DNA from 3 places in the Pseudomonas sp. ML2-2023-3 genome. Region 2 is predicted to be linked to each of the others. Evidence: predicted binding sites of a transcription regulator. Region 2 holds the regulator's gene; each other region holds the start of a gene.
The links. The regulator sigma-54, encoded in region 2, starts transcription at its own class of promoters, with help from an activator protein. The targets are predictions, from matches to a motif close to ANTGGCATNNANNTTGCTNT.
Positions count from the first base shown of each region.

Region 1: a site for sigma-54 is predicted at 3,759-3,778, ahead of glnA (glutamate--ammonia ligase). Genes of this name have one in related genera too.
Region 3: a site for sigma-54 is predicted at 2,473-2,492, ahead of nirB (nitrite reductase large subunit NirB). Genes of this name have one in related genera too.

Region 1 is NZ_CP146343.1:406,487-416,419, forward strand. It holds gene V6P94_RS01720 (YkgJ family cysteine cluster protein) at 1-5, shown strand, start outside; gene typA (translational GTPase TypA) at 125-1,948, opposite strand; gene thiI (tRNA uracil 4-sulfurtransferase ThiI) at 2,089-3,543, opposite strand; gene glnA (glutamate--ammonia ligase) at 3,876-5,282, shown strand; gene V6P94_RS01740 (cupin domain-containing protein) at 5,458-5,874, shown strand; gene glnL (nitrogen regulation protein NR(II)) at 6,237-7,322, shown strand; gene ntrC (nitrogen regulation protein NR(I)) at 7,319-8,752, shown strand; gene V6P94_RS01755 (hypothetical protein) at 9,082-9,519, opposite strand; gene trmL (tRNA (uridine(34)/cytosine(34)/5-carboxymethylaminomethyluridine(34)-2'-O)-methyltransferase TrmL) at 9,518-9,933, shown strand, end outside.
Region 2 is NZ_CP146343.1:5,000,514-5,010,446, forward strand. It holds gene V6P94_RS23115 (KpsF/GutQ family sugar-phosphate isomerase) at 1-848, shown strand, start outside; gene V6P94_RS23120 (HAD family hydrolase) at 848-1,372, shown strand; gene lptC (LPS export ABC transporter periplasmic protein LptC) at 1,381-1,953, shown strand; gene lptA (lipopolysaccharide transport periplasmic protein LptA) at 1,940-2,485, shown strand; gene lptB (LPS export ABC transporter ATP-binding protein) at 2,485-3,210, shown strand; gene V6P94_RS23140 (RNA polymerase factor sigma-54) at 3,442-4,935, shown strand; gene hpf (ribosome hibernation-promoting factor, HPF/YfiA family) at 5,011-5,319, shown strand; gene ptsN (PTS IIA-like nitrogen regulatory protein PtsN) at 5,332-5,796, shown strand; gene rapZ (RNase adapter RapZ) at 5,799-6,656, shown strand; gene V6P94_RS23160 (HPr family phosphocarrier protein) at 6,672-6,944, shown strand; gene V6P94_RS23165 (ZIP family metal transporter) at 6,962-7,855, opposite strand; gene V6P94_RS23170 (superoxide dismutase) at 7,883-8,494, opposite strand; gene V6P94_RS23175 (hypothetical protein) at 8,496-8,945, opposite strand; gene V6P94_RS23180 (class II fumarate hydratase) at 8,973-9,933, opposite strand, start outside.
Region 3 is NZ_CP146343.1:3,520,404-3,530,336, forward strand. It holds gene nirB (nitrite reductase large subunit NirB) at 1-2,437, opposite strand, end outside; gene V6P94_RS16150 (carboxynorspermidine decarboxylase) at 2,983-4,080, shown strand; gene V6P94_RS16155 (saccharopine dehydrogenase family protein) at 4,107-5,342, shown strand; gene V6P94_RS16160 (MFS transporter) at 5,503-6,690, shown strand; gene V6P94_RS16165 (dienelactone hydrolase family protein) at 6,699-7,730, opposite strand; gene V6P94_RS16170 (FMN-dependent NADH-azoreductase) at 7,889-8,500, opposite strand; gene V6P94_RS16175 (LysR substrate-binding domain-containing protein) at 8,627-9,535, shown strand; gene V6P94_RS16180 (MmcQ/YjbR family DNA-binding protein) at 9,541-9,885, shown strand; gene V6P94_RS16185 (DUF1294 domain-containing protein) at 9,889-9,933, opposite strand, start outside.

The DNA of each region.
Region 1 (9,933 bases), 710 kb from region 2:
TCTAAGGCATCACCTGTAGCCACTGCCGCCGGCTGCGGCTACAGGTAAACGTCTAAAACCCGGACATAAAAAAACGCCCCCGACCGCAAGGTCGGGGGCGTTTTTTTACGGCTAACTAAATAACTTAGTTGTTACCGGATTTCTTCGCAGCGCGGGTACGCTCGCTTTCGCCCAGGATCTTCTTACGAAGACGGATGGACTTAGGCGTTACTTCGCACAGTTCATCTTCCTGTACGAATTCCAGAGCTTGCTCCAGAGTGAAGCGGATAGGCGGAACCAAAGCGATGGTTTCGTCTTTACCCGAAGCACGCATGTTGTCGAGCTTCTTGCCTTTGGTTGGGTTAACGCCCAGGTCGTTGTCGCGGCTGTTGATGCCGACGATTTGACCTTCGTACACGTCTTCACCGTGACCCAGGAACAGTTTGCCGCGAGCTTGCAGGGTTTCCAGCGAGTAAGTCAGAGCCTTACCGGTAGCAACCGAAACCAGAACGCCGTTCTGACGGCCGGACATGTCGCCCGACTTCATCACGTCGTAACGGTCGAAGATCGAGGTCAGGATGCCAGCGCCCGAAGTCAGAGTCAGGAACTCGTTACGGAAACCGATCAGGCCACGTGCAGGGATGTTGTATTCAAGACGAACACGACCCTTGCCATCCGGAACCATGTTGGTCAGATCGCCTTTACGGATACCGATCTGTTCCATGATTGAACCCTGGGATTCTTCTGGCAGGTCGATGGTTACGTTTTCGTACGGTTCGTGCTTAACGCCGTCAACCATGCGGATGATCACTTCCGGACGACCAACACCCATTTCGAAGCCTTCGCGACGCATGGTTTCGATCAGTACGGACAAGTGCAGCTCACCACGGCCAGACACTTTGAACTTGTCAGCGGTGTCGCCTTCTTCAACGCGCAGAGCAACGTTGTACAGCAGTTCTTTGTCCAGACGCTCTTTGATGTTACGGCTGGTTACGAACTTGCCTTCACGGCCGCAGAACGGCGAGTCGTTAACCTGGAAGGTCATCGAAACGGTAGGTTCGTCAACGGTCAGCGGCTTCATCGCTTCAACATTCAGTGGGTCGCACAGAGTGTCGGAGATGAACAGCTGGTCGAAGCCGCTGATGCAGACGATGTCGCCGGCAGCTGCTTCGTCAACGTCGATACGGTGCAGACCGTGGTGACCCATCAGCTTCAGGATACGACCGTTACGGCGCTTGCCGTCGGCATCGATAGCCACAACCTGGGTGTTTGGCTTGACGCGACCACGAGCGATACGGCCAACGCCGATAATGCCCAGGAAGCTGTTGTAGTCCAGTGCCGAGATTTGCATCTGGAATGGACCGTCACGGTCAACTTTTGGAGCCGGTACGTTGTCGACGATCGACTGGTACAGCGGGGTCATGTCTTCAGCCATGTCGGTGTGGTCAAGACCAGCAATACCGTTCAGGGCCGAGGCGTAAACTACTTTGAAGTCCAGCTGTTCTTCGGTAGCACCCAGGTTGTCGAACAGGTCGAAGATCTGATCCAGAACCCAGTCCGGACGCGCGCCTGGACGGTCAACCTTGTTGATCACCACGATTGGACGCAGGCCGGCTTCGAAAGCCTTCTTGGTCACGAAACGGGTTTGCGGCATAGGGCCGTCTTGAGCGTCAACCAGCAGCAGAACGGAGTCAACCATCGACATTACGCGTTCAACTTCGCCGCCGAAGTCGGCGTGGCCCGGGGTGTCCACGATGTTGATGTGGTAGCCGTTCCAGTTAATAGCGGTGTTCTTGGCAAGAATGGTAATGCCGCGCTCTTTTTCCTGGTCGTTGGAGTCCATCACGCGCTCGTCGTTGAGCTCGTTGCGCTCCAGAGTGCCGGATTGACGCAAGAGTTTGTCTACCAGGGTAGTTTTACCGTGGTCAACGTGAGCAATGATGGCGATGTTACGTAGATTTTCGATCACTTGTGTATCTCGATCAGAGGATTCGGTGTGCTGACTGAGTCCAGGCAGCGATTAACAGTAGAGTCCGTGCAAGCCGTTACAGCTTGACGGTGGCGTCGGGGGGCCGGTGACGCAGGCCACAGGCATACAGCCCCGGGCTCTTAGCTCGGTCGATAAACGCGCACATTGGCATGTCCCTCACTGAGCAAATGGTGAGCATGCAGGCGACTCATCACGCCTTTGTCGCAATACAACAGGTACTGACGAGTGTCATCCAGTTCCTTGAAGCGGCTGTTCAGTGCATAGAACGGCAACGCTTGTACTTCGATGCCAGCCAGTTCCAGCGGTTGATCTTCCTGAGCATCCGGGTGACGGATGTCGATCACGATCTGGCCCGCCAGCACTTCGCTGACTTCTTCGACTTGCAAGTCCTGGCCCAATTCCTCGATCACTCGATCAATCGGCACCATTTTGGCCCGCTCAAGCGCTCGCTCGAGCACGGCCATATCGAACTGTTGTTCTTCGTACTCCACGCGGTTGCGTTTGGCGTGGGTCTTGGGGTTGACCGAAATCACCCCGCAATATTCAGGCATGTGCTTGGCAAAATCGGCCGTACCGATTTCAACCGCCTGATCAATGATGTCCTGCTTGTGGCTCGCAATCAGCGGACGCAACACCAGTTTGTCGGTAGCCGAGTCAATCAGCGACAAGTTGGGCAGCGTCTGGCTCGACACCTGGGAAATCGCTTCACCCGTCACCAGCACTTCAATTTCGAGACGTTCGGCAATACGGGTCGCAGCGCGCAACATCATACGCTTCAAAATGACGCCCATATGACTGTTATCGACTTTGCCGAGAATTTCGCCCAAAACTTCTTCGAACGGAACGCTGACAAACAGCACACGCTGGGAGCTGCCGTACTTCTTCCATATAAAGTGCGCGACTTCCATCACGCCCAGTTCATGGGCACGTCCGCCCAGATTGAAGAAGCAGAAGTGGCTCATCAGGCCGCGACGCATGATCTGGTAGGCCGCGACGGTGGAATCGAAACCGCCGGACATCAACACCAGGGTCTGTTCCAGAGAGCCCAGCGGGAAGCCGCCTATGCTGTCGTGCTGACTGTGAATCACAAACAACCGTTGGTCGCGAATTTCGAAGCGCACTTCAATTTCCGGCTTTTTCAGATCAATTCCGGCGGCACCGCACTCACGACGCAGCTTGCTGCCGACGTATTTCTCGATTTCCATCGAGGTAAATGGGTGCTTGCCACCGCGCTTGCAACGCACGGAAAAGATCTTGCCGGCCAGAGCATCGCCAAAGTGCAATTTGCACTTCTCAACGACGTCGTCGAAGTCGCCCAGCGGGTACTCGTCAACTTGCAGGAAATGCGCGATGCCCGGCATGCAGCTCAGGCGTTCGGTCATTTCTTTCAAGGCTTTAGGATCACTGACGCGCGTTTGCAGTTCGATGTTGTCCCACACGCCCGTCACCACCACAGCCGGGTCCAGATCGCGGAGCACAGCACGGATGTTTTTAGCCAATTGACGGACGAAACGCATCCGAACCGGACGGCTCTTGATAGTGATTTCGGGGAAGACTTTAACGATTAGTTTCATGAAAACAGCGCGCGAGCAGCCTGCCAAAAAAGGGGGGCGCGGATTATAGCGGAAATTGTTCAAGGTTTAACCAGTTATCGTACAAACGGTTTTCGACGCACCAAAATGGGACGTAAATGCCTTTAATCGCTTCATTTGAGTGCGATAAGTGCGCCTAATCGGTAGTCTTCGTCTCTAACCTGCTTGAGATTGGGGCATTAAACCCAAGTCGGGGCACTGGCATGCAATTTGCTCCCTTGTGAGGCAGGTTGCCTTGGCAGAGTATTCGCGCCGGCATCAACCACTTATTAAGGGCATTCCACTACCCGCCCTAAGCCACCCCGGAGGACACTATGTCGAAGTCGGTTCAACTCATCAAAGATCATGACGTCAAGTGGATTGATCTGCGCTTCACTGATACCAAAGGCACTCAGCACCACGTGACCATGCCGGCCCGTGATGCGCTGGATGAAAACTTCTTCACCGACGGCAAAATGTTCGACGGCTCCTCCATTGCTGGCTGGAAAGGCATCGAAGCGTCCGACATGATCCTGCTGCCAGACGACAGCACTGCCGTTCTGGACCCGTTCACCGAACAGCCTACGCTGATCCTGGTGTGCGACATCATCGAACCTTCGACCATGCAAGGCTATGACCGCGACCCACGCGCCATCGCTACTCGTGCCGAGGAATACCTGAAGTCCACCGGTATCGGCGACACCGTTTTCGTCGGCCCGGAGCCAGAGTTCTTCATTTTCGACCAAGTGAAGTTCAAGTCCGATATCTCCGGTTCCATGTTCAAGATCTACTCCGAACAAGGTTCGTGGATGTCCGACCAGGACGTGGAAGGCGGCAACAAAGGCCACCGTCCAGGCGTCAAAGGTGGCTACTTCCCAGTTCCGCCGTTCGACCATGACCACGAAATCCGTACCTCCATGTGCAACGCCATGGAAGAAATGGGCCTGGTTATCGAAGTACACCACCACGAAGTGGCAACTGCCGGCCAGAACGAAATCGGCGTGCAGTTCAACACTCTGGTGAAAAAGGCTGACGAAGTTCAGACCCTGAAATACTGCGTACACAACGTGGCAGACGCCTACGGCCGTACCGCTACTTTCATGCCTAAGCCTCTGTACGGCGACAACGGCTCGGGTATGCACGTTCACATGTCCATCTCCAAAGATGGCAAGAACACCTTCGCAGGCGAAGGCTATGCCGGCCTGTCCGACACCGCTCTGTACTTCATCGGCGGCATCATCAAGCACGGTAAGGCACTGAACGGCTTCACCAACCCGGCTACCAACTCCTACAAGCGTCTGGTACCAGGTTTCGAAGCTCCGGTAATGCTGGCCTACTCGGCTCGCAACCGTTCCGCATCGATCCGTATTCCTTACGTGTCCAGCCCTAAAGCTCGCCGTATCGAAGCACGTTTCCCGGATCCAGCGGCCAACCCGTACCTGTGCTTCGCTGCACTGATGATGGCTGGCCTGGACGGTATCCAGAACAAGACTCACCCTGGCGACGCAGCTGACAAAAACCTGTATGACCTGCCGCCTGAAGAGGCCAAAGAGATCCCACAAGTTTGCGGCAGCCTGAAAGAAGCCCTGGAAGAGCTGGACAAAGGTCGTGCGTTCCTGACCAAAGGCGGCGTTTTCAGCGACGACTTCATCGACGCTTACATCGCCCTGAAAAGCGAAGAAGAAATCCAGGTTCGTACCTTCGTACACCCACTGGAATACGAGCTGTACTACAGCTGCTAATCCCGTGACGCCCGCGCAAGCGGCGTGATTCGAAAAAGCCTCCTACGGGAGGCTTTTTTGTGGGCGACGTCTTACGCGAGCACAGGATCAGGGCCTCTGGATTCATGCCAGCACCTGACAGCCACCTTGATGAGTGATCGGTAGCTTTAGGCCACTCAAACCAACGGAGACTGACATGCACCCTTTCATGGCCCTCAAACCCCTGTTCCTGACTTGCGCCTGCCTGGTACTGCTGGGTTGTAAAAACACCCCCACAGAGGTCAAGGTCGAGCAGTTGCTCAAGGCTGACAAGTCCTGGGATGGGGCGGCTTATAGCTATCCGGACGCCAAGCCGGAATTCACCGTGGTCAAGATCACGCTCCCGGCCAACACCACGCTGAAATGGCACAGCCACCCCATGCCTAACCTCGCCTACCTGGTGTCCGGTGAACTGATGGTCGAAACCGAAGACGGCATCCACAAAACCACGCTCAAGCCTGGCCAGGTTCTGCCCGAGGTGGTCAACACCTCCCATCGAGGTATCAGCGGCAAGGCCCCCGTTGAACTGATCGTGTTCTATGCCGGTGCGCCTGGCATGGCACTGTCTCACTGACAACACCAAACCTGTAGCCGCTGGCCGCAGGACCTTGCGACGAACGCAGCCTTCGCCAGCGACGACACAATGACTGCCACAGACTCACCACCCTCAACGCGCCAATCAAGCATCCCCGGCTCATTTCAGAGCAACTGAATCCATTCATCAAAAATGCACTATATTGGTGCGACGATAGTTTGATTGTGCATTAGCCAGCCCAATTTGGTTCAAAAACACCTGCGCACCGCCCGGCTGCATTGCCTGAACGGGTTTCAGGCGCCTATTTCAGGCGTTTAATGCTTCTTTTCAGAGCCTTGGTTTGGTTTTTGCATTTTCATTGCACCAGCGCCTCACCCGCGCACGCAATCCGGGATCGGCCCATGACCATCAGTGACGCCCTGCACCGACTGTTACTCGACAACCTGACCACCGCCACGCTGTTACTGAATGCCGATCTGCGCCTTGAGTACATGAACCCGGCGGCAGAGATGCTGTTGGCAATCAGCGGTCAACGCAGTCACGGGCAATTCATCAGTGAGCTTTTTACAGAGTCCACCGAGGCCCTGCATTCGCTGCGCCAGGCAGTTGAGCAAGCGCATCCGTTTACCAAGCGCGAAGCCATGCTGACCTCGCTGACGGGCCAGACCCTCACGGTGGATTACGCCGTAACCCCCATCTTGAGCAATGGCGGCACGATGCTGCTGCTCGAAGTCCACCCCCGTGACCGCTTGCTGCGCATCACCAAAGAAGAAGCCCAGCTGTCCAAGCAGGAAACCAGCAAGATGCTGGTACGCGGCATGGCCCACGAGATCAAGAATCCCCTGGGCGGCATTCGTGGGGCTGCTCAGTTGCTGGCCCGTCAGTTACCGGACGAAAACCTGCGTGACTACACCAACGTGATCATCGAAGAAGCCGACCGCCTGCGTAACCTGGTCGACCGCATGCTGGGCTCCAACAAGCTGCCTTCGCTGTCCATGACCAATGTCCACGAAGTGCTGGAGCGGGTGTGCAGCCTGGTTGAGGCCGAAACACAGGGCAGCATCACATTGGTGCGCGACTATGACCCGAGCCTGCCCGACCTGCTGATCGACCGTGAACAAATGATCCAGGCCGTCCTCAACATCGTGCGCAACGCGATGCAAGCCATCGGCAGCCAAAACGAGCTGCGGCTGGGGCGTATCAGCCTGCGTACCCGCGCCATGCGCCAGTTCACCATTGGCCACGTGCGCCACCGACTGGTCACCAAAATCGAAATTATCGACAACGGGCCGGGCATTCCGGCCGAGCTGCAAGACACCCTGTTCTTCCCGATGGTCAGCGGGCGCCCAGACGGCACCGGGCTAGGCCTTTCCATCACGCAGAACATCATCAGTCAGCACCAGGGGTTGATCGAGTGTGAAAGCCACCCCGGCCACACACTCTTCTCGATCTTTCTACCACTGGAACAAGGAGCCGCATCGACATGAGCCGAAGTGAAACCGTGTGGATCGTCGACGACGACCGTTCTATCCGCTGGGTCCTGGAAAAAGCCTTGCAACAGGAAGGCATGACCACACAAAGTTTCGACAGCGCCGATGGGGTGATGAGCCGTCTGGCTCGCCAGCAGCCCGACGTCATTATTTCGGACATCCGCATGCCCGGCTCAAGCGGCCTGGACTTGCTGGCCAAGATTCGCGAACAGCACCCTCGCCTGCCCGTCATCATCATGACCGCTCATTCCGACCTGGACAGCGCAGTGGCCTCCTATCAAGGTGGCGCATTCGAATACCTGCCCAAGCCGTTTGACGTCGATGAAGCCGTGTCACTGGTCAAGCGTGCCAATCAGCACGCCCAGGAACAACAAGGCCTGGCCGCCCCCCCGGCACTGGCCAGAACACCTGAAATCATCGGCGAAGCGCCGGCGATGCAAGAGGTGTTTCGGGCCATTGGCCGCCTTAGCCATTCCAATATCACGGTTCTGATCAACGGCGAATCAGGCACAGGCAAGGAGCTGGTGGCCCACGCCCTGCACCGCCACAGCCCACGTGCCGCGTCGCCATTTATCGCGTTGAACATGGCCGCGATCCCCAAGGACCTGATGGAGTCCGAGCTCTTCGGCCACGAAAAAGGCGCCTTTACCGGAGCTGCAAACCTGCGCCGGGGTCGTTTTGAACAGGCCGATGGCGGGACTCTGTTCCTGGATGAAATCGGCGACATGCCTGCCGATACCCAAACCCGTCTGCTGCGGGTTCTGGCCGATGGCGAGTTCTACCGTGTTGGCGGACACACCCCGGTCAAGGTTGACGTGCGGATCATTGCCGCCACCCACCAGAACCTCGAAACCCTGGTCCAGGCCGGCAAGTTTCGCGAAGACCTATTCCACCGCCTGAACGTGATTCGCATCCACATCCCGCGCCTGTCGGACCGTCGCGAAGACATCCCGACCCTGGCCCGCCACTTCCTGAGCAGCGCCGCGCAAGAGCTGTCGGTAGAACCCAAGCTGCTGAAGGCCGAGACCGAGCAGTACCTCAAGAACCTGCCGTGGCCAGGCAACGTTCGCCAGCTTGAAAACACCTGTCGCTGGATCACGGTGATGGCTTCGGGTCGCGAAGTGCACATCAGCGACTTGCCGCCGGAGCTGCTGAACCTGCAGCAAGACACCTCTCCAGTCACCAACTGGGAGCAGGCGCTACGCCAGTGGGCGGATCAGGCACTGGGCCGTGGTCAATCCAACTTGCTCGACAGTGCGGTGCCTACCTTTGAGCGGATCATGATCGAGACGGCACTCAAGCACACTGCGGGCCGTCGTCGGGACGCTGCCGTGCTGCTGGGCTGGGGCCGCAACACCTTGACCCGCAAGATCAAGGAACTGGGCATGAAGATCGATGGCGACGAGGATGATGGCGACGAGGCCTGAGGGGCACTCGATCTGACCGCACCACTCAAAAGCAACCCGCCCCAATATCGTGCACAGCTCTAGATCAATGCTTTCAGCCTAGCGAGAGCGTTATGCGCAAAAGCCCCGGATTCCGGGGCTTTTGCGTTTTCATAAGGCAATTTCTACAGAAAAACAAAAATTGGCACGCGCCCTGCAATACCTATTACAAGCAACACCGCTTTAGGGGACCTTGATACAGGCAGGTCAAGACTCCCCACTTTTACACCCGCAGCCTTGATGCCTGTTGCATCAACGCGCACACCGCTTTTGGGGAACCCGGTACAGGCAGGCTGGAATTCCCTCTTTTATTACTCGCGCAGGTTCACCTGCAAACGCCAGCGCCCATCCTGCGGCGCACCGGCCCAGTCGCCTTGCAAGGCACGGGCTGCCACCACCGTCAGCAGCAAACCTGCGTCCGTATCCCGCACCCGCCAGTTCACATTCTTGCCGTTGAGCATTAACTGGCCGTTTTGCGGCTTGCCCTTGGCATCGAACAACACCCCCAGGGTGCCATCGACCAGCTCACCATGCAGCTTGGGCTCATCGCTGAACCACACCACCAACCCGTTCGCCAGCACGTCCACCTGTTGCAGTTCTACCGGGGTTGGCGCAGTCAAACGACCGATCATCATCCCTACCATTACACCGACTATCGCCAAAGAACCTAAAACCCGTGGCCATAGTTTCGGTCGCGGGTCCTCTTCAGGCGTAGAATGCTGCCCATCTTTAAGTTCGGAGCCGTGCATGTTTCACGTCATCCTTTTTCAACCAGAAATTCCGCCGAATACCGGCAACATTATCAGGCTGTGCGCCAACAGCGGCTGCCACCTGCATTTGATCGAGCCTATCGGTTTTGAGCTGGACGACAAGCGCTTGCGCCGCGCCGGCCTCGACTACCACGAGTATGCGCCGCTCAAGCGTCATGCCGACCTGGCCAGTTGCCTTGAAAGCCTGGGTCATCCACGCCTGTTCGCCTTTACCACCAAAGGTTCGAAGCCCTTTCACGACGTGCAGTTTGCCGAGGGCGATGCCTTTGTGTTCGGCCCTGAAAGCCGTGGTTTGCCGCCAGATGTGCTCGACGCGCTGGACGGCGATCACCGCCTGCGACTGCCGATGCGCGAAGGCTGCCGTAGCCTGAACCTGTCCAACACCGTGGCGGT
Region 2 (9,933 bases):
GTAAAGGCCGGGTAGTCGTGGTCGGCATGGGCAAGTCAGGGCACATAGGCAACAAAATTGCCGCCACCCTGGCCAGCACCGGCACCACGGCTTTTTTCGTTCATCCGGCAGAAGCCAGCCACGGTGACATGGGCATGATCACCCGGGATGACATCATTCTCGCGCTGTCCAATTCTGGCTCAACCGCCGAAATCGTCACCCTGCTGCCGCTGATCAAGCGCCTGGGCATCAAATTGATCAGCATGACCGGTAATCCGCAATCGCCCCTGGCCAAGGCGGCCGATGTCAGCCTCGATGCAAGCGTGGCCCAGGAGGCCTGCCCGCTAAACCTGGCACCGACCTCCTCCACCACGGCAACCCTGGTGCTGGGCGATGCACTGGCCATAGCACTGCTCGAAGCCCGTGGCTTCACAGCCGAAGACTTTGCCTTCTCCCATCCGGGTGGAGCACTGGGCCGGCGTTTGCTGCTCAAGGTCGAAAACGTCATGCACTCTGGCGATGAGTTGCCGCAAGTCATGCGCGGCACCCTGCTCAAAGAAGCACTGATGGAAATGACCCACAAGGGGCTGGGCATGACTGTCGTCATCGAAGAGGACGGCCGGCTGGCCGGGATCTTCACTGACGGTGACTTGCGCCGCACCCTGGACCGTGAAATCGATATCCGCAACGCAACCATTGATGCCGTCATGACCCCGCACGGCAAAACCGCCCGGGCCGACATGCTGGCGGCCGAAGCCCTGAAGATCATGGAAGATCACAAAATCAGCGCACTGGTGGTTGTCGACAAGCAAGATCGCCCGGTTGGCGCCTTGAACATGCACGATCTGCTACGCGCAGGAGTAATGTAATGACCCAGGAACTTCTCAAACGCGGCAAAGGCATCAAGCTTGCCATTTTTGACGTTGACGGTGTCTTGACCGACGGTCGCCTGTACTTCCTCGAAGACGGCAGCGAATTCAAAACCTTCAATACCCTCGACGGCCAAGGCATCAAGATGCTGATGGCGGCCGGTGTTCAAACCGCAATCATCAGCGGTCGCAAAACCCCGGTCGTCGAGCGCCGCGCGCAAAATCTGGGCATCCCGCACCTCTATCAGGGCCGGGAAGATAAATTGGTCGTGCTGGACGAGCTTCTTGGCCAACTCAACCTAAGCTATGAACAGGTCGCCTATTTGGGCGACGATTTGCCAGACTTGCCGGTTATCCGTCGTGTCGGCCTTGGCATGGCAGTGGCCAATGCTGCAAGTTTTGTTCGCGAGCACGCCCACGGCGTTACCCAGGCACGTGGTGGCGAAGGTGCCGCCCGCGAATTCTGCGAGCTGATTCTGCGTGCCCAGGGCAGCCTGGACGCAGCCCACGCCGCCTACCTATAGAGCTTTCTATGCTGAGCAAAAAGATTCGCCAAATACTGCTGTTCGCGGTCATTGCTTCGCTGTTTGCAGCAGTTGGCTACTGGAACATCAGGCCGGAACGCTTTCTCGACGCCCCTACCGTGGCCGTGGATGAACACGCTATCGACTATTACGCCACCAACGCACGCAGCCTTCAGTTTCTGCCCGACGGCAAGTTGCAGTACGAGATGACCTCCGAGAAGCTTGAACATTTGAAAGCTTCCGAAGTCACTCTATTGACCAACCCGAAAATGCAGCTGTATCGCGGCACGGCCTACCCGTGGGACGTGAAGAGCGAGCGCGGTGAAGTCAATCCGGACGGTACTGAAGTCGAGCTGATCGACTCGGTGCGCATAGCCCGTACCGACGAGAAAAAACGCACCACGATTATTACCAGTACCCGCATGACTGTATTCCCGCAGAAGCAATATGCGCAGACCGAGCGAGACGTTAGAATCGACGGCGCTGGCGGCGTGACTACTGGCAAGGGAATGAAAGCATATTTGAAAGACGGCAGGATGGACCTGCTGTCCAACGTAAGAGGACAGTATGAGTCTCGTTAAAACCCTCCCTTTATTGCTCAGCTTGAGCGCAGCACTGGGAAGCGTGAGCGCCTGGGCTCTGCCGAACGACAACGAGCAACCTATCCGCATTCAGGCCAACGAAGCACAACTGGATGACAAGCAAGGCATCGCCACCTACAAGGGCGATGTAATCATCACCCAGGGCTCGATGAAAATCACCGGCAATACCGTCACCATCACCCGTAACGCTGCGGGAGAAATCGACGTGGTGACTTCTGTGGGCAACCTGGCTTACTTCGAGCAGTTGCAAAAAGCCACAGACCCCAAGCCGGTCCAGGCTTACGCCGTCACCATTCAGTACCATGCGCCGCAAAATCGCATCGTGCTGATCGACAAGGCCAAGGTCATCAACGACGGCAACACCACCGAAGGCGAGAAAATCGTCTACGACACGGTGAAACAAATCGCCAGCGCCGGTCGCGCCAATGGTAGCCAGGTCACAGCACCTCGCCCACGCATCGACATGGTGATCCAGCCCAAGAAGAAAACCGACCCGCAGAAGGCCCAGTAATGGCAACTCTGAAAGCCCAGCATCTGGCCAAAAGCTACAAGGGCCGTCAGGTAGTACGTGATGTCAGCCTGTCGATCGACAGCGGGCAAATCGTGGGTTTGCTCGGCCCTAACGGCGCGGGCAAGACCACGTGCTTCTACATGATTGTCGGCCTGGTGCATGCCGACCAGGGCCGCGTCCTGATCGACGACCTGGACGTCAGCCATGAGCCCATGCACGGCCGCGCACGCGCCGGTATAGGCTACCTGCCGCAGGAAGCCTCGATTTTCCGCAAGCTGTCTGTCGCGGATAACATCATGGCCATCCTCGAAACACGCAAGGAACTCGACAAGGCCAGTCGACGCAAAGAGCTGGAAAGCCTGCTGCAGGAGTTCCACATCAACCACATCCGCGACAACCTGGGCATGAGCCTGTCGGGTGGTGAACGTCGCCGGGTAGAAATTGCCCGCGCCCTGGCCACTGCGCCAAAGTTCATCCTGCTCGACGAACCTTTTGCCGGGGTTGACCCGATTTCGGTGGGCGACATCAAGCAAATCATTCACCACCTCAAGGCCAAAGGCATTGGCGTGCTGATCACCGATCACAACGTTCGTGAAACCCTCGACATCTGCGAAACCGCTTATATCGTTAACGACGGCCAACTGATCGCCGAAGGTGATGCAGAAACGATTCTGGCCAACAAGTTGGTGAGAGAAGTTTACCTGGGCCATGAGTTCCGCCTGTAAATCCAGGCATGTCGCGTGTTGTCAGAGCACCTGAGGCAGTAAAAAGTCCCGATGATTTTTATTGCCCGGGCGCTCTCAATGGGTTTACTCCCCCTGCGTGGAAACTAATTGAGAACGCCCCCTAGGCAAACGCACCGGTTTCAGGCATATAATTTGCTTAAGTTTGGCGCTCGCGCGCCCTGTAGTGGATGGCGCCATGTGCGCCGGCGAATAAGGTGTTAAGCCCCTGCCATGAAACCATCGCTAGTCCTGAGAATGGGCCAGCAGCTGACGATGACACCTCAGCTGCAACAGGCCATCCGCCTGCTCCAATTGTCGACCCTCGACCTGCAACAGGAAATCCAGGAAGCCCTGGAGTCCAATCCGATGCTTGAACGCCAGGAAGAAGGCGACGACTTCGACAATGCAGACCCCTTGGCCGACAACATCGAGCAAAAACCCAATTCCGACGTTCAGGAGCCCACCTACCAGGAGCCCGCACAGACGGTAGACAATCTGGAAGACGGCGACTGGGGCGACCGCATCCCCAATGAGCTGCCTGTGGACACTGCCTGGGAAGACGTCTACCAGACCAGCGCCAGCAGCCTGCCAAGCAACGATGATGACGAGTGGGACTTCACCACCCGCACCTCTGCCGGCGAGAGCCTGCAAAGCCACCTGCTGTGGCAGTTGAACCTTGCGCCGATGTCCGACACCGACCGACTGATCGGTGTGACCCTCATCGACTGCATCAATAACCAGGGCTACCTGGACGAAACCCTCGAGGAAATTCTCGAAGCGTTCGATCCGGAACTGGATATCGAGCTCGACGAAATCGAAGCCGTCCTGCACCGCATCCAGCAATTCGAACCCTCCGGCATTGGTGCGCGCAACCTGGGCGAGTGCCTGCTCCTGCAATTGCGCCAGCTCCCGGCCAAGACACCTTGGCTGAACGAAGCCAAACGCCTGGTCACGGATTACATCGACCTGCTGGGCGCGCGCGACTACAGCCAGCTCATGCGCCGCATGAAGCTCAAAGAGGAAGAACTGCGCCAGGTCATCGAGCTGGTGCAAAGCCTCAATCCGCGCCCGGGCTCACAAATCGAGTCCAGCGAAGCCGAATATGTCGTGCCTGACGTGATCGTTCGCAAGGACAACGAACGCTGGCTGGTGGAGCTCAACCAGGAGTCCGTGCCACGTCTGCGGGTAAACCCGCAATACGCAGGTTTCGTGCGTCGCGCCGACACCAGCGCCGACAACACCTTTATGCGCAACCAGCTGCAAGAAGCACGCTGGTTTATCAAAAGCCTGCAGAGCCGTAACGAAACCCTGATGAAAGTGGCGACCCAGATCGTCGAGCATCAGCGCGGATTTCTGGAATATGGCGACGAGGCCATGAAGCCACTGGTACTGCACGACATCGCAGAAGCCGTGGGCATGCACGAGTCAACCATTTCGCGGGTTACCACGCAGAAATTCATGCATACCCCGCGCGGTATCTATGAGCTGAAGTACTTTTTCTCCAGCCACGTCAGCACCTCTGAAGGCGGCGAATGCTCCTCCACTGCGATCCGTGCCATCATCAAAAAACTGGTTGCAGCTGAAAATCAGAAAAAGCCGTTGAGTGACAGCAAGATCGCTGGTTTACTGGAGGCACAAGGTATTCAGGTAGCCCGTCGCACCGTCGCCAAGTACCGCGAATCCCTCGGGATAGCGCCTTCGAGCGAACGCAAGCGTTTGATGTAAGCCACGGACCCCGGCGTTTCAGTGGCAGGCTGCTCGGCCTGCCGCTTTATGCAATGGCATCAAAGGAGAAACTGTATGCAAGTCAACATCAGTGGACACCAACTGGAAGTCACCGAACCGCTACGCGCTTACATCGGCGAAAAACTCGACCGACTTGAGCGTCATTTCGACAAGATTACCAACGTACAGGTAACGATGGCGGTCGAAAAACTGAAACAGAAAATCGAAGCCACCTTGCACATCCATGGAGGAGAAGTCGTTGCCAACGCCGAGCATGACGACATGTATGCCGCCATTGATCTGCTCACTGACAAGCTTGATCGCCAACTGAAAAAGCATAAGGAAAAGACCCAAAGCCTGCTCCAGGGCGCGACCGGTCGTTAATACTCCCAACCCATGATCCGACTTGAAAGTATCCTGACCCCCGGCCGTTCCTTGGTGAACGCGCCGGGCGGCAGCAAAAAGCGCGCACTCGAACACATTGCCAACCTGATCAGCCGCGAAGTGCCTGGTCTCGAAATGCAGGATGTTTTTGAGAGCCTTATTGCCCGTGAAAAACTGGGTTCCACCGGTTTTGGTAACGGCATCGCCATACCCCATTGCCGCCTCAAGGGCTGCGAGTCGCCTGTCAGCGCCTTGCTTCACCTCGACGCCCCTATAGATTTCGACGCCATCGATGGCGCGCCGGTCGACCTGCTTTTCGTTTTGCTGGTACCAGAAGCGGCAACCGATGCACACCTGGAACTGCTCCGGCAGATTGCCAGCATGCTCGATCGTAAAGACGTGCGCGAAAGACTGCGCAACGCACCCAGCAACGAAGCGTTGTATCAGGTTGTTCTGGACGTACAGAACGGTCATTAATCATGCGCTTAGTCATTGTCAGCGGACGCTCCGGCTCCGGTAAAAGCACCGCCCTCGCCGTCCTTGAAGACAACGGTTTCTATTGCATCGACAACCTTCCGGCAGGCTTGCTGCCGGAACTGGCCGAACGTGCGCTGATTCACACCGAATTAGCGCAACCCCTGGTGGCCGTGTCGATTGACGCGCGAAACCTGCCAAGCCATTTGTCACGCTTTCCCCAGTTGCTTGAAGAGGTTCGCAACCGGCACATCCAGTGCGACGTGCTCTACCTGGATGCCGACGAAGAAACCCTGCTCAAGCGCTTCTCGGAAACCCGCAGGCGTCACCCGCTCAGTAGCGCAAGCCGTTCGCTTGCCGAAGCTATTCGCGATGAAACCCAGCTGCTTGGACCGATTGCCGACCTCGCTGACCTGACCATCAACACCACCAATCTGAACCTGTATCAGTTGCGTGACACCATCAAGTTGCGCCTGCTGAACAAACCTGAAGCCGGCACCGCCTTTTTGGTTGAGTCGTTTGGTTTCAAGCGCGGGATGCCAGTGGATGCCGACCTGGTCTTTGACGTACGTTGCCTGCCCAACCCGTACTGGAAGCCCGAACTGCGCGAGCAATCCGGGCTGGATCAGCCGGTTGCCGATTATCTGGCAGCACAACCTGATGTCGAGGAAATGTTCCAGGACATCTCCAGCTACCTGCTGAAGTGGCTACCACGCTTTGCCGCGAGCAATCGTGCCTATGTAACGATTGGTATTGGTTGTACGGGCGGACATCACCGCTCCGTGTACCTGACCGAGCGACTGGGCAAGTGCCTGCAAGAAACTCTGAAGAACGTCCAGGTTCGCCACCGCGACCTTACTTGAAGGATCTACCCTGCGATGCCTGCACTGGAAATACAAATCATCAACAAACTGGGCTTGCACGCCCGGGCATCTGCAAAGTTCGTCGGTATCGCAGGTCAGTTTCCATGCCAGATCCGGGCAGGTCGTACACCTGAGTCAATGGTAGACGGCAAGAGCATCATGGCAATGATGATGCTCGCCGCTGGCAAAGGAACCACCATCCACCTGAAAACCGAAGGCGAGAAAGAACAGGAAGCGCTGGATGCGTTGGTCGCGCTGATCAACAACTTCTTCGATGAAGGTGAGTAGCGGCTACAGCGATCGGCTCAACCAAGCGCCGTATCCATCACCATCATCAAGCAGAAACCTACACACAATCCCAGACTCGCCAGTTTTTCGTGGCCATTGCGTCGAGACTCCGGGATAACCTCTTGTGTGACCACCAATAGCATCGCCCCTGCAGCCAATGCCAACCCCAATGGCAGCAACACTTCGGCCAGATTGACCAGCCACGCGCAAAGCACCGCAAACACTGGTTCGACCAAACCTGAGGCGGCACCGATCAGGAAGGCCTTGATTCGCGACACCCCTGCCCCAGCCAACACCAAGGCAATTACCAGCCCTTCCGGCACATCCTGCAGCGCAATCCCCATCGCCAAGCTATCGGCATCAGGCATTCCACCCCCCGCCGACACCCCGACCGCCATCCCTTCAGGAATGTTGTGCGCCACAATCGCGATGACAAACAACCAGATGCGCGGTGCAATGACCGGCTCTCCGGGACGGCTGGCAAAGACTTGCGGCCCAACCCCCGACACTTTGCGATCCACCATAAACAGGCAGAATGCACCCAGCAGGATGCCCACACTGATCAGGCCACTGGAGGACCAGGGCGACAACCCCAGACTCTGAGCAGCCGCGATTCCCGGCACAATCAGCGAGAAAGCGGTGGCAGCCAGCATCACCCCGGCACCAAAGCCAAGCAAGGTATCGCTCACTGCCACCGGCATTTTACGAATGACCAATACCGGCACCGCGCCCAACGCGGTGCCTAACGCACAGAGCGCACCGCCTTGCAGTGCCCGCAGCAATCTGGGCTCCAGGTCCAGCCAGACCAGCCCCTTGGCCACCAGCAAGGCAGTACCCGCCAACAGCAAGAGTGTGCCGAGGGCATAACGAAACATCCGAACACCACCGACGGCCAATATTTGCGTGCCCATAATCTGCCTGAATCCTGTTAAGTGGGCTCAGCCAATCGCGGCTTGATAACGACGCGCCACTTCCGGCCAATTAATCACGTTATAGAACGCGTTAATGTATTCCGGACGACGGTTTTGATAACGCAGGTAGTAAGCGTGCTCCCACACATCCAGCCCCAGAATCGGCGTATTGCCATTCATCAACGGGCTGTCCTGGTTGCCACTGCTTTCAATCACCAGTGTTTTTTGCGGCGTCACGCTCAGCCATGCCCAGCCGCTGCCAAAACGCGTCAACGCGGCCTTGGTGAAGTTCTCCTTGAACGTCTCGAGCCCACCCAACTGTTCGTCAATTGCCTTGGCCAATGCACCTTCTGGCTTGCCCCCGCCCTTGGGGCTCATGACCTCCCAAAACAGCGAGTGGTTGGCATGCCCGCCGCCCTGGTTGATCACCGCAGCCCTTAGCTTCTCGGGTAATTGATGAACACTGGCCACCAGCTTTTCTACAGGCCATTGCGCCCATTCAGTACCCTCTACCGCCGCATTGAGATTATTGATGTAGGTCTGGTGGTGCTTGGTGTAGTGGATTTCCATTGTTTGCGCATCAATATGCGGCTCGAGCGCGTCGTAGGCATAAGGCAAGGCAGGCAAGGTATAAGTCATATCAGTGTGCTCCTAAGTGATGGCCGCTAACTGTCGAGAACTCATGGCTGTTCTGAGCCACATTGCTTTTGAGTAAAAGATTGGAGCGCGGGTATTCGCCGTGCTCACTGATGAAATTCAAAAGCTCAACATAGGTTTTGCTGCTCTGACGCAACGCTGCTTCACGCAACGCCGACGACAGTCGAGCGTTCTGCATGGTTTGCAATAAACGCTGATGGATCGCACAGAGGTACTCGACGCTTTCCTCCGGCTGGTTGAGGCGCAAATGCAAATCCGCCAGGTTATGGTGCGAAATGACGCAAGCCGCCACTGCTTCGTCGGCATCACTCCATCGTTCGAACAACACTTGAGCCAACGCCAGCGCCTGCAAGTAATGCTCTCGCGCATCGACCAACTCACCCTCGGCGAAACAGCGATTGGCTCTTTCGATCGTGCGTTTCCAATGTTCCATGTGAGCCTCCAAAGCAGTGTGGATGCGTTAAACGCCGCCGGCGGTCAGTTTCTCGGGGTCTAGCAAGATCTCTAGCTGGCTGCGTGGCAGGTCGGTGTACTCAAGGGCCACGTCAATCACCGGACGACCTTGTTGATAGGCGGTCTTGGCGATTTCAGCGGCTTTTTGATACCCGATGATCGGGTTAAGGGCCGTCACCAGAATCGGGTTACGCGACAGCGCCTCTTTAAGCTTGGCCTCGTTGACCTTGAAGCTGGCAATCGCCTTGTCGGCCAGCAGACGGCTGGCGTTGGCCAACAACTCAATACTGCTCAACAGGTTCTGGGCGATCACCGGCAACATCACGTTCAGCTCAAAGTTGCCGGACTGACCTGCAACCGTGATCACCGTGTCGTTACCGATAACCTGAGCCGCAACCATTGCAGTGGCTTCCGGGATCACCGGATTGACCTTGCCCGGCATGATCGAGGAGCCGGGCTGCAGGGCCTCCAGCTCGATCTCACCCAGGCCCGCCAACGGCCCGGAGTTCATCCAGCGCAGATCGTTGGCGATTTTCATCAGCGACACCGCCGTGGCTTTGAGCTGCCCCGACACGGCTACCGCCGTGTCCTGCGAGCCAATCAACGCGAACAGATCCTTGCCCGGCGTGAACGTCACGTGAGTCAAGGCGCTGAGCCGCTGACTGAATAACCCGGCGAATTGCGGGTGCGCGTTAATCCCCGTCCCCACCGCCGTACCGCCCTGCGCCAGGGATTGCAGCGCTGGCTGCAGGTTGTGCAAATGCTCGATATTGGCCTTGAGCTGTTGTGCCCAACCGTTGAGCACCTGGCTCATGCGCACGGGCATGGCATCCATCAAGTGCGTGCGCCCGGTTTTGACGTACACATGAACCTGCTCGGCCTTGTGCTCGATCACCTGAACCAGATGCCTCAACGCCGGTAGCAGTTGCTCGTGCAGACCTAACGCCGCGCTGACATGGATGGTGGTC
Region 3 (9,933 bases), 1.5 Mb from region 2:
AGCGCTTGAGCTTTTCAGGGTCTTTGAGGGTGTTGGCCCATTCGCATTCATAGCGATCGACCACCAGCTGCATCTGGGACTCAAGTTCGGCACCCAGGCCCAGACTGTCGTCGAGGATCACGGCTTTGAGGTAGTCCAGGCCACCCTCCAGGCTTTCGCGCCACACCGAAGTGCGTTGCAGCTTGTCAGCCGTGCGGATGTAGAACATCAGGAAGCGGTCGATGTAGCGAATCAGCGTGTCGTCATCCAGATCGGTGGCGAACAGTTCGGCGTGACGAGGACGCATGCCGCCGTTACCGGCGATATACAGGTTCCAGCCTTTTTCGGTAGCGATCACGCCAACATCTTTGCTTTGCGCTTCGGCGCACTCGCGGGTGCATCCGGAGACGGCGAACTTGAGCTTGTGCGGCGAGCGCAGTCCCTTGTAGCGATCTTCGATCAACAGGGCCATTTTCACGCTATCTTGTACACCGTAGCGGCACCAGGTACTGCCGACACAGGATTTAACCGTACGGGTCGATTTGCCGTAGGCGTGTCCTGTTTCAAAACCGGCCTCGATCAGCTCACTCCAGATGTCCGGCAACTCATGCAACTGGGCGCCAAACAGATCGATACGCTGGCCACCGGTGATTTTGGTGTACAGGTCGTACTTCTTCGCCACCACGCCAATTGCGATCAGCTTGTCGGCCGTGATCTCGCCACCGGGGATGCGCGGTACTACGGAGTAAGTGCCGTTTTTCTGCATATTGGCCATGAATGTGTCATTGGTGTCCTGCAGCGGCACCAGCGAGGCATCCATGATCGGCTGGTTCCAGCACGACGCGAGTATCGACCCCACGGCCGGCTTGCAGACATCGCAACCGGTGTGGCCACGGCCATGGCTGGCCAGCAACTCTTCAAAGGTGGTCACGCCTTCTACGCGAACCAGAGCGTAAAGTTCCTGACGGGTATAGGCGAAGTGTTCGCACAGGCTCTTGTCGACAGCCACACCCCGGGCAATCAGCTCGTGCTCGAATACTTGCTTGAGTAAACCGGCGCAACCACCGCAGCCAGTACAGGCCTTGGTCTGCGCCTTGAGCATGCCGAGGTCGCCGCAGCCGCCGTCAATGGCAGAACAGATGGCGCCTTTGGTGACGTTGTGGCAAGAACAGACCGTCGCCGATTCCGGCAGTGAACCCGGCCCCAGGGTGGGTGCACCGGTGGACGACGGCAAGATCAGGCTGGCAGGTTCCGCTGGCAAGGCAATGCTGTTTTGCATGTATTGCAGCAAGGTGTCGTAGTAGCTGTTGTCGCCGACCAGTACGGCACCGATCACATGCTTGCCCGTGGCGTCGACCACCAGGCGCCGATAACTGGCCGTGGCCTCGTCGATAAACTGATAGCTGCGCGAACCCGGCATATGGCCGTGGGCGTCGCCAATGGAACCGACGTCTACGCCCAGCAGTTTGAGTTTGGTCGACATGTCCGCGCCGATAAACGGCTCAGCGGCCTGATCACACAACACGGCCGCCACCCCCCGGGCCATCTGGTAACCCGGCGCGACCAGGCCGAACACGCTGCCGTTCCAGGAAGCGCACTCGCCGATGGCATAGATGTTCGGATCACTGCTCAAGCATTCGTCGTTGATCACCACACCGCCGCGCGGGCCTATCTCCAAAGCTGCCTGACGGGCCAGGCCATCCTGGGCGCGGATACCGGCCGAGAAGACAATCAGGTCGGTTTCAAGGAACTCGTCATTGGCGAAGTTCATGCGATAGCGATACTGCTCGCCAGCGCTGATCGACTGGGTGGCGCGCGACAGGTGGACGCCGACCCCCAGCCGTTCGATTTGCATCTTGAGTGCCAGGCCACCGAAGTCATCCAGTTGCACCGGCATCAGGCGCGGTGCGAATTCGACAACATGGGCTTCCAGGCCCAGGCTTTTGAGCGCGTTGGCCGCCTCAAGGCCCAGCAAACCACCGCCCACCACCACGCCACGTCGGGCATTGATTGCCGCAGCCCGTATGGCGTCGAGGTCTTCAAGGGTTCGATACACCAGGCGTGAATCCCCCTCCGCCCCTTCAATCGGCGGCACAAAGGGATAAGACCCGGTGGCCAGCACCAATTTGTCGTACGGCACGCTGCCTTGCGCAGTGATCACCTCACACCGGGCGCGATCGATTTCCAGTACGGGGACACCCAAGTGCAACGTGACACCGGGCGTCTGGTAGAGCGACGCCTCTGACAGTGCCAGCGACTCGGCATCGCGACCGGTGAAGTATTCAGAAAGGTGCACCCGGTCATAGGCCCGCATGGGCTCCTCGCTGAACACATGCAGTCGGTAGTGATCCAGCGCGCCACGCGCGATCAACTGCTCGACACAATGATGTCCGACCATGCCATTGCCCACTACGACCAGGGTTTTCACGTTGTTCAACACGGCAACATTGGAGTTCATATAAAGCACCCGCCAAAGCCCATCACAGTTATTAAAAAGCAAAAAAAACGCCTGAAACCTTACGGCTCCAGGCGTCTTTGCCTGTTCTTATGCGGGGTTAAATCGGGCTGCTTCGCCTGACCCACCGCTGTTGCCCATGACCTGTGCGGCCTGTCGATCGTCGTTGACCGAGGGGGCTGTCCACTCTAATGCCTCGCCGGTGGACCTGAATCAGGACTTGCAGTCTTTGTGCCAGACCGGGATGGGCCTTGTAACAACACAGTTTTAAGGCACAACGATCACTGAGCAGCGACAGTTTTGCCTCTAACTGGTGCGCTCCAGCGTTCGAGCGCGATGGAAACGTGCAGTTTTTCATGGCGATGAACGGGCGCCAATCGAGCCAGCACATGCGCCATGAGTACGATGTTTATTGCATTATCTTCGCTGCGGGCCGGGCGCTGCGCTCCTCGCGCCGATCAAACTTGGCGTTCTGCTCTTTCGATCTGCGGTCAGTGAAGGCACAATGCGCATCCTTTTTTGGCTGGCCATGCCGCAGGCGCCTCGAAATGATCAAAACACCGTATTACCTGATTGATAAACAAAAGCTGCTGGCGAACATGCAGAAGATCGCCTACGTACGCGAGCAGTCCGGGGCCAAGGCCCTGCTGGCACTCAAGTGCTTCGCCACCTGGTCGGTGTTCGACCTTATGCAGCAGTACATGGACGGCACCACGTCGTCGTCGCTGTATGAACTCAAGCTCGGTCGACAGAAGTTCGCCGGCGAGACCCACGCCTACAGCGTGGCCTGGGCCGACGACGAAATCGAAGAGATGCTCGAGAACAGCGACAAGATCATCTTCAACTCCATCGGCCAGTTGCAGCGCTATGCCCAGGCCTCTGCCGGCAAAGTGCGCGGTCTGCGGGTCAACCCGCAGGTGAGCAGCTCCGACTACCTGTTGGCCGACCCCGCTCGTCCGTTCAGCCGCCTGGGCGAATGGGACCCGGTGAAGATCGAGCAGGTCATCGACCAGATCTCGGGCTTCATGTTCCACAACAACTGCGAGAACGGTGACTTCGGCCTGTTCGACAAGATGCTGTGCACCATCGAAGAACGCTTCGGCGATCTGCTGCACAAGGTTGAATGGGTCAGCCTGGGTGGCGGTATCCACTTCACCGGTGACGACTATGCACTGGATGCTTTCTGCGCGCGCCTCAAGGCCTTCTCGCAAAAGTACGGCGTGCAGGTCTATCTGGAACCTGGTGAAGCTGCCATCACCCAGAGCGCCTCGCTGGAAGTGACCGTGCTCGACACGCTCTACAACGGCAAGCACCTGGCGGTCGTAGACAGCTCCATCGAAGCCCACATGCTCGATCTGCTGATCTATCGCCTGAACGCCAAGCTGGCCCCAAGCGAGGGTGAGCACACCTATATGGTGTGCGGCAAGTCATGCCTGGCCGGAGACATTTTCGGCGAGTATCCATTTGATCGTCCGCTGGCCATCGGCGATCGGCTGTCGTTTATCGACGCAGCGGGTTACACCATGGTCAAGAAAAACTGGTTCAACGGTCTGAAAATGCCGTCCATCGTAGTGAAACAACTCGACGGTACAGTCGAAGTGGTTCGCGAGTTTGATTTCAACGACTACCTGTCCAGCCTCTCGTAATCTGGCAGAAGGGAGATTTAAACAAATTGAAGAAAAACGTTCTTATCATTGGTGCAGGAGGTGTCGCCAAGGTGGTGGCCCACAAGTGCGCGCAGCACAACGATGAACTTGGTCGTATCGCTATCGCGTCGCGCAACATCTCCAAATGCCAGGCCATCATCGACAGCGTCATCGCCAAGGGTAGCCTCAAGCAGCCCGCCGACATCAAAGCCTTCTCGCTGAACGCTCTGGATGTCGAAGCGACCAAGGCGCTGATTCTGGAAACCGAATCGCAGATCGTCATCAACGTCGGCTCTGCCTTCCTCAACATGTCGGTGCTGCGTGCCTGCATCGATACCGGCGTGGCCTATCTCGACACCGCCATTCACGAAGAGCCGGGCAAGGTCTGCGAAACGCCGCCCTGGTATGGCAACTACGAGTGGAACCACATCGAGGAGTGCAAAGCGAAAAACATCACCGCCATCCTCGGCGTAGGCTTCGACCCGGGTGTGGTCAACGCTTATGCAGCTCTGGCGCAGCAACAGTATTTCGACCGCATTGATTCGATCGATATTCTCGACGTCAATGCCGGTTCCCACGGCAAGTATTTCGCCACCAACTTCGACCCGGAAATCAACTTCCGCGAGTTCACCGGGCAGGTCTGGAGCTGGCAGAACAGCCAGTGGACCAGCAATAGCATGTTCGAAGTCAAGCGTACCGACGATCTGCCGGTCGTGGGCGAGCAGAACCTGTACCTGACCGGTCATGACGAGGTTCATTCCCTGTCGAAGAACCTCGACGTGCCAAACGTGCGTTTCTGGATGAGTTTCGGCGAGCACTACATCAATGTGTTCACGGTGCTCAAGAACTTGGGCCTTCTCTCCGAACAGCCGGTCAAGACCGCTGAAGGCCTGGAAGTCGTGCCACTCAAACTGGTCAAGGCCGTGCTGCCTGATCCGAGCTCGCTTGCTCCCGGCTACACGGGCAAGACCTGCATCGGTGATCTGGTCAAGGGCACCAAGGATGGTCAGCCGCGCGAAGTGTTCATCTACAACGTCGCCGACCACGAGGACGCCTTTGCCGAGACTGACAGCCAGGGCATTTCCTATACCGCCGGTGTACCTCCGGTGGCAGCAGCCTTGCTGGTCGCTCGCGGCGAGTGGGACGTAAAACGCATGGTCAACGTCGAAGAACTGCCAGCAGAGCCGTTCCTCAAGGCGCTGGACGTGATGGGCCTGCCGACTCGTATCAAGGATGAGAACGGCGATCGTCCCTGGAACTGATGCCTGATTGACAGGTAGTGTGTGTTTTACGCTTTAGCCAATGCCCCGAGGTGTCGGGGCATTGGCTTTTTGCTTTCTGAGATTATCGTTAGCCTGCTTTCATTTCTTCTGAAGCCGAGCCATGATGCGGGTCTATGACCGTCAGCCGGATTCACCGTCTATGCCTGCGCAACAACCCCACGTCGAGAGTTCCCTGTCGGTCACGCTGCAAATCCTTTCGATCGTGTTCTACACCTTCATCGCGTTTATTTGTATCGGCTTGCCGATAGCCGTATTGCCCGGCTATGTCCACGACCAACTGGGTTTCAGTGCCGTAATCGCAGGCCTGACCATTGCTTCGCAATACCTGGCAACCTTGCTCAGCCGTCCTTTCGCCGGACGCCTGGTGGACAGCCTCGGCACCAAGCCCGCCATCGTGTATGGCCTGATCGGGATTGCCATCAGCGGCGTACTCACCTCCCTGGCCGTCGCACTGCAAGGCTGGCCACTGCTTAGCCTGTGCATTTTGATCGCCGGACGGATTTTCCTGGGCATTGCCCAAGGCTTGATCGGCGTCGGCACGATCAGTTGGGGGATCGCTCAGGTCGGGTCGCAACACACCGCCCGGGCGATTGGCTGGAACGGCATTGCGTCCTATGGTGCAATCGCCATCGGTGCCCCGCTGGGTGTCGTGATGATCGGCCAGCTGGGGTTTTTCAGCCTGGGGGTGACGCTGTTACTGCTGGCACTGTTTGCCTTGCTGCTTATTCGTAAAAAACCTTCGATTCCGGTGATCAGCGGCGTGCGCCTGCCCTTTTGGTCGGTGTTCGGCCTGATCGCACCGTACGGCATCAGCCTGACCCTGGCATCCATTGGCTATGGCACCCTGACCACCTTCATTACCTTGTTTTACATCGACCGCGGCTGGGTCGGAGCCGCTTATTGCCTGTCGGTGTTCGGCGTGTGCTTTATCCTTGCGCGCCTGATTTTCACCAACAGCATCAGCCGCTTTGGCGGCTACACCGTGGCGATCGTCTGCATGACGATCGAAACGGTCGGTCTGACATTATTGTGGCTGGCACCTTCCGAGGCATATGCCCTGACAGGCGCTGGCCTGACCGGTTTTGGCCTGTCGCTGGTGTACCCGGCGCTGGGTGTGGAGGCGGTCAAGCGGGTGCCGGTCTCCAGCCGGGGCGCGGGGTTGAGTGCCTATGCAGTGTTTTTCGATCTGGCCCTCGCCATCGCGGGCCCGATCATGGGCGCCATCGCATTGAACATGGGGTACCCGTGGATTTTCTTCAGCGCCGCAGTCATGTGCTGCGTGGGTTTGCTGCTGAGCGTGACCCTGTCGCGTCGCGCAAACGGCTAGATCCTAGATCAGTGGTCGGCAGTGCGAAACCCCGTGCGCTGGCGGACTTGCAGGGTCTTGCTGAAAAACCGTCCCGCCTCATAAATCAGATCACGGTGCACATCCTCGCGGTCGACCCCCTGCGCGTCGGTGCATAGACCGGGCATTGCGCCCATTTGCTCGTCGGTGCAAGGCGCCATGAACACGAAATGCCCGGCACCAGGAATCACCTTGAACTCAGGCTCCACTGGCAGCTTGCGCGCAAGGGCGTCGGCATTTTTGTCCGGGAACACCAGCTTGTCGTTGTCGCCGCTGTACAGCAGGACCGGCACATGCACATCGGCCAGGGTTTGCCGGCCAAACATCAGGCTCAAGGGGGCCATCAGCAGCAGTGCATGAACCCGAGGATCGGCAACGGGAACAAGGTCATCACGATCGGCGATCAGCTCGCCTTTTGTCGTACAGGCATCACGGTCCTCAGGTCGCTCCTGGCAATAGCGGCGCAAGCGATCCAGATCAGGCTGGGCTCCGGAAAGAATCAACGCCGTTTCGCCGCCTGCCGAATAACCGATGACCCCCACCTGATCGTCATGCACGTACGGTGACAGCTCGCGATCCGCCAGCGTGGCAGTGATGGCGGCCGATATCTGCATCGGCCGTCCGTAGAGGTTGCTCAGGGTACCCAGGCGACTGTGGTCTTTGTAGTTGTCTCCCGGGTGCAACACCGCCACCACCACAAACCCCTTGCGCGCCAATGACGTGGCCAGATCGTGCAGGGCCAGCGGGGTTCCGGTGTTGCCATGGGACAACATCAACAGCGGGTAATGGCCCATGGCAATTTTGGCTTCTTCAGTCGCCTCGACTTCATAACCGCCCATTCTGGTCAGCCCCCGGGCTTCATTGGACGGATAAAAGGCGATAGCGCGCATGGGCTGATCGTCCAGAGGGTCGAGAAAACTCAAGCGATGAAAGCCCACGCCCCATTGCATGGCAGGTTCGGCCTGCACCAGGACGGGGCAACATGCCAGGAGTAAAACCAGTGCCGCATTGAGACGTATCATGGAGGCTCACCTTTAATGGCGCGTAGCTTGAAACCGGACATGCAGGACGTCTATCCACACACTCTGCATAACCCAAGCCAAACGCAAAAAAACTCCGTACTCCGGTCTTTGAAGACATCCAGAGTACAGAGTTTAGTCGGTGAAACCGTCCAGATTACTTACGCTGCGCTGAACAGATCCTGGTTAATGTGCGCCTGGGCATCGTTCAAGGCCTTGGTGCGAACTTCGTCGCCATAGGCCAGGCCGTGGGCGCGAACAAACTCGACATCGGTGATGCCCATGAAGCCCAGCATCACTTTCAAATAGTCTTCATGGGCAACGCCCGTGGCCTGCCCAACATGCAGACCGCCCGAGGTCGACACCACGATCACCTTTTTATTGCCGCACAGGCCTTCCGGGCCAGCTTCGGTGTAACGGAAGGTCTGACCGGCAACGGCAATGCGGTCGATCCAGGCCTTGAGCTGGGTAGGAATGGTGAAGTTGTACATCGGCGCCGCAATCACTACCGCGTCAGCGGCCAGGAACTGCGCAAGGGTATCGGCACTCAATTGGGCTTCATGTTTCTGTGCCGCATCACGCAGCTCAGCCGGTGTGCCCGCCGCCACCAGGGTTGCGGCCGAGAAATGTTCAATGGCCTCTGCAGCCAGATCGCGATAGCTCACCTCTACGTCAGGGTCGGCAGCCTGCCAGGCCTTGACCACTTCACGGCTCAACTGACGCGAAGCCGAGTTGTCGCCCAGAATGCTCGAATCGATATGCAACAGTTTCATGTGTGATCTCCAAATGAGGACCGCTACTGGGCGATCTGATGAAGTAGATGCTACCGATGAAAGTAATCGACGATAAGTTAGCCATCGTGCGATAGTTCGTCCCACCCATAGGACAGTGAGCCCGTCATGCAAGACCTCAATGACTTGTATTACTTCGCCAAGGTGGTCGAAGCCGGTGGCTTTGCCGCTGCGGGTCGATTGCTGGGGATTCCGAAGTCGCGCCTGTCGCGCCGGGTGGCCGAGCTTGAAGAGCGCCTTGGCGCCCGCCTGCTGCAGCGTACTACCCGCCAACTCAAGCTCACGGCCGTGGGTGAGCGCTACCTGCGTCACTGCCAGGCCATGTTGCTTGAGGCCGAAATGGCCGACGAGGCAGTGGCCAGCATGTCCAGCGAGCCGCGAGGCCGCCTGCGCGTATCGTGCCCTGTGGGCCTGGCTCACGAGTTCATGCCCGGCGTGATCAGTTCGTTTCTGCAGGCCTACCCGCTTGTGCAGCTGGAAGTCAGCCTGCTCAACCGTCGCGTCGATCTGGTCACTGAAGGCATTGATGTCGCCTTGCGCGTGCGTGAAGAAGGCGATGAAGATCCGTTACTGGTCACGCGGCGTTTGCGCCAGGCCCGCACCGTGATGGTGGCCAGCCCCGGATTTGCCCGCCAGTGGCCGGTCAATACCCCGGAAGACTTGAAAAACGTGCCGCTGCTGGGTGCCCTTGAACCTGATCGCATGGTTCATCTGCGCATGCTCGACGAACAGGGCAAGGCCAGCAACCTGGTACTGGAAGCGCGCCTGGGCATTGATGATTTTGTCGTGCGCAAAGCCTGCACCCTGGCCGGCCTGGGCTTTACCGTACTGCCCATGATGTATTGCGAACAGGAACTGCTGGACGGGCAGCTGGTTCAAATCCTGCCCTCATGGACCCTGCCAGGGGGCTGGCTGCATGCGGTTTACCCCCACAGACGCGGGGTGATGCCTGCCGTCAGGGCCTGGATCGACCATTTGGTTGAATCATTCGAAAGGTGTGGAGACAAACTGCTATGAGCCAGATGACCCAGCATGACGTAGCCCAATTCTGTCGCAGCCTGCCGGACGTCAAGGAAGTGGTGCAATGGGGAGGCGTTCAGGTGTTTTATGTCGACCAGAGGAAAATGTTCGCCCTGCTCAACCTCAACCGCGACGGGCTCTCGTTCAAGGTCGAGAAAGAATTGTTTCTGGGCTATGTCGATCGTCCGGGCATACACCCGTCGCCGTATCTGGCGCGGGCGTTCTGGATCAACATGCAAGCGCCCTACCCGATGGGCGCTGCAGAACTGCAAGACCTGTTGCGACGATCCCATCAACTGGTGGTCGCCAAGCTGGCAAAAAAACGTCAGATCGGCTTATTGCTTTAATCGCTACAGGTTCGCAAAGGTCATTTTCACGAACAGAATGTCAATCCA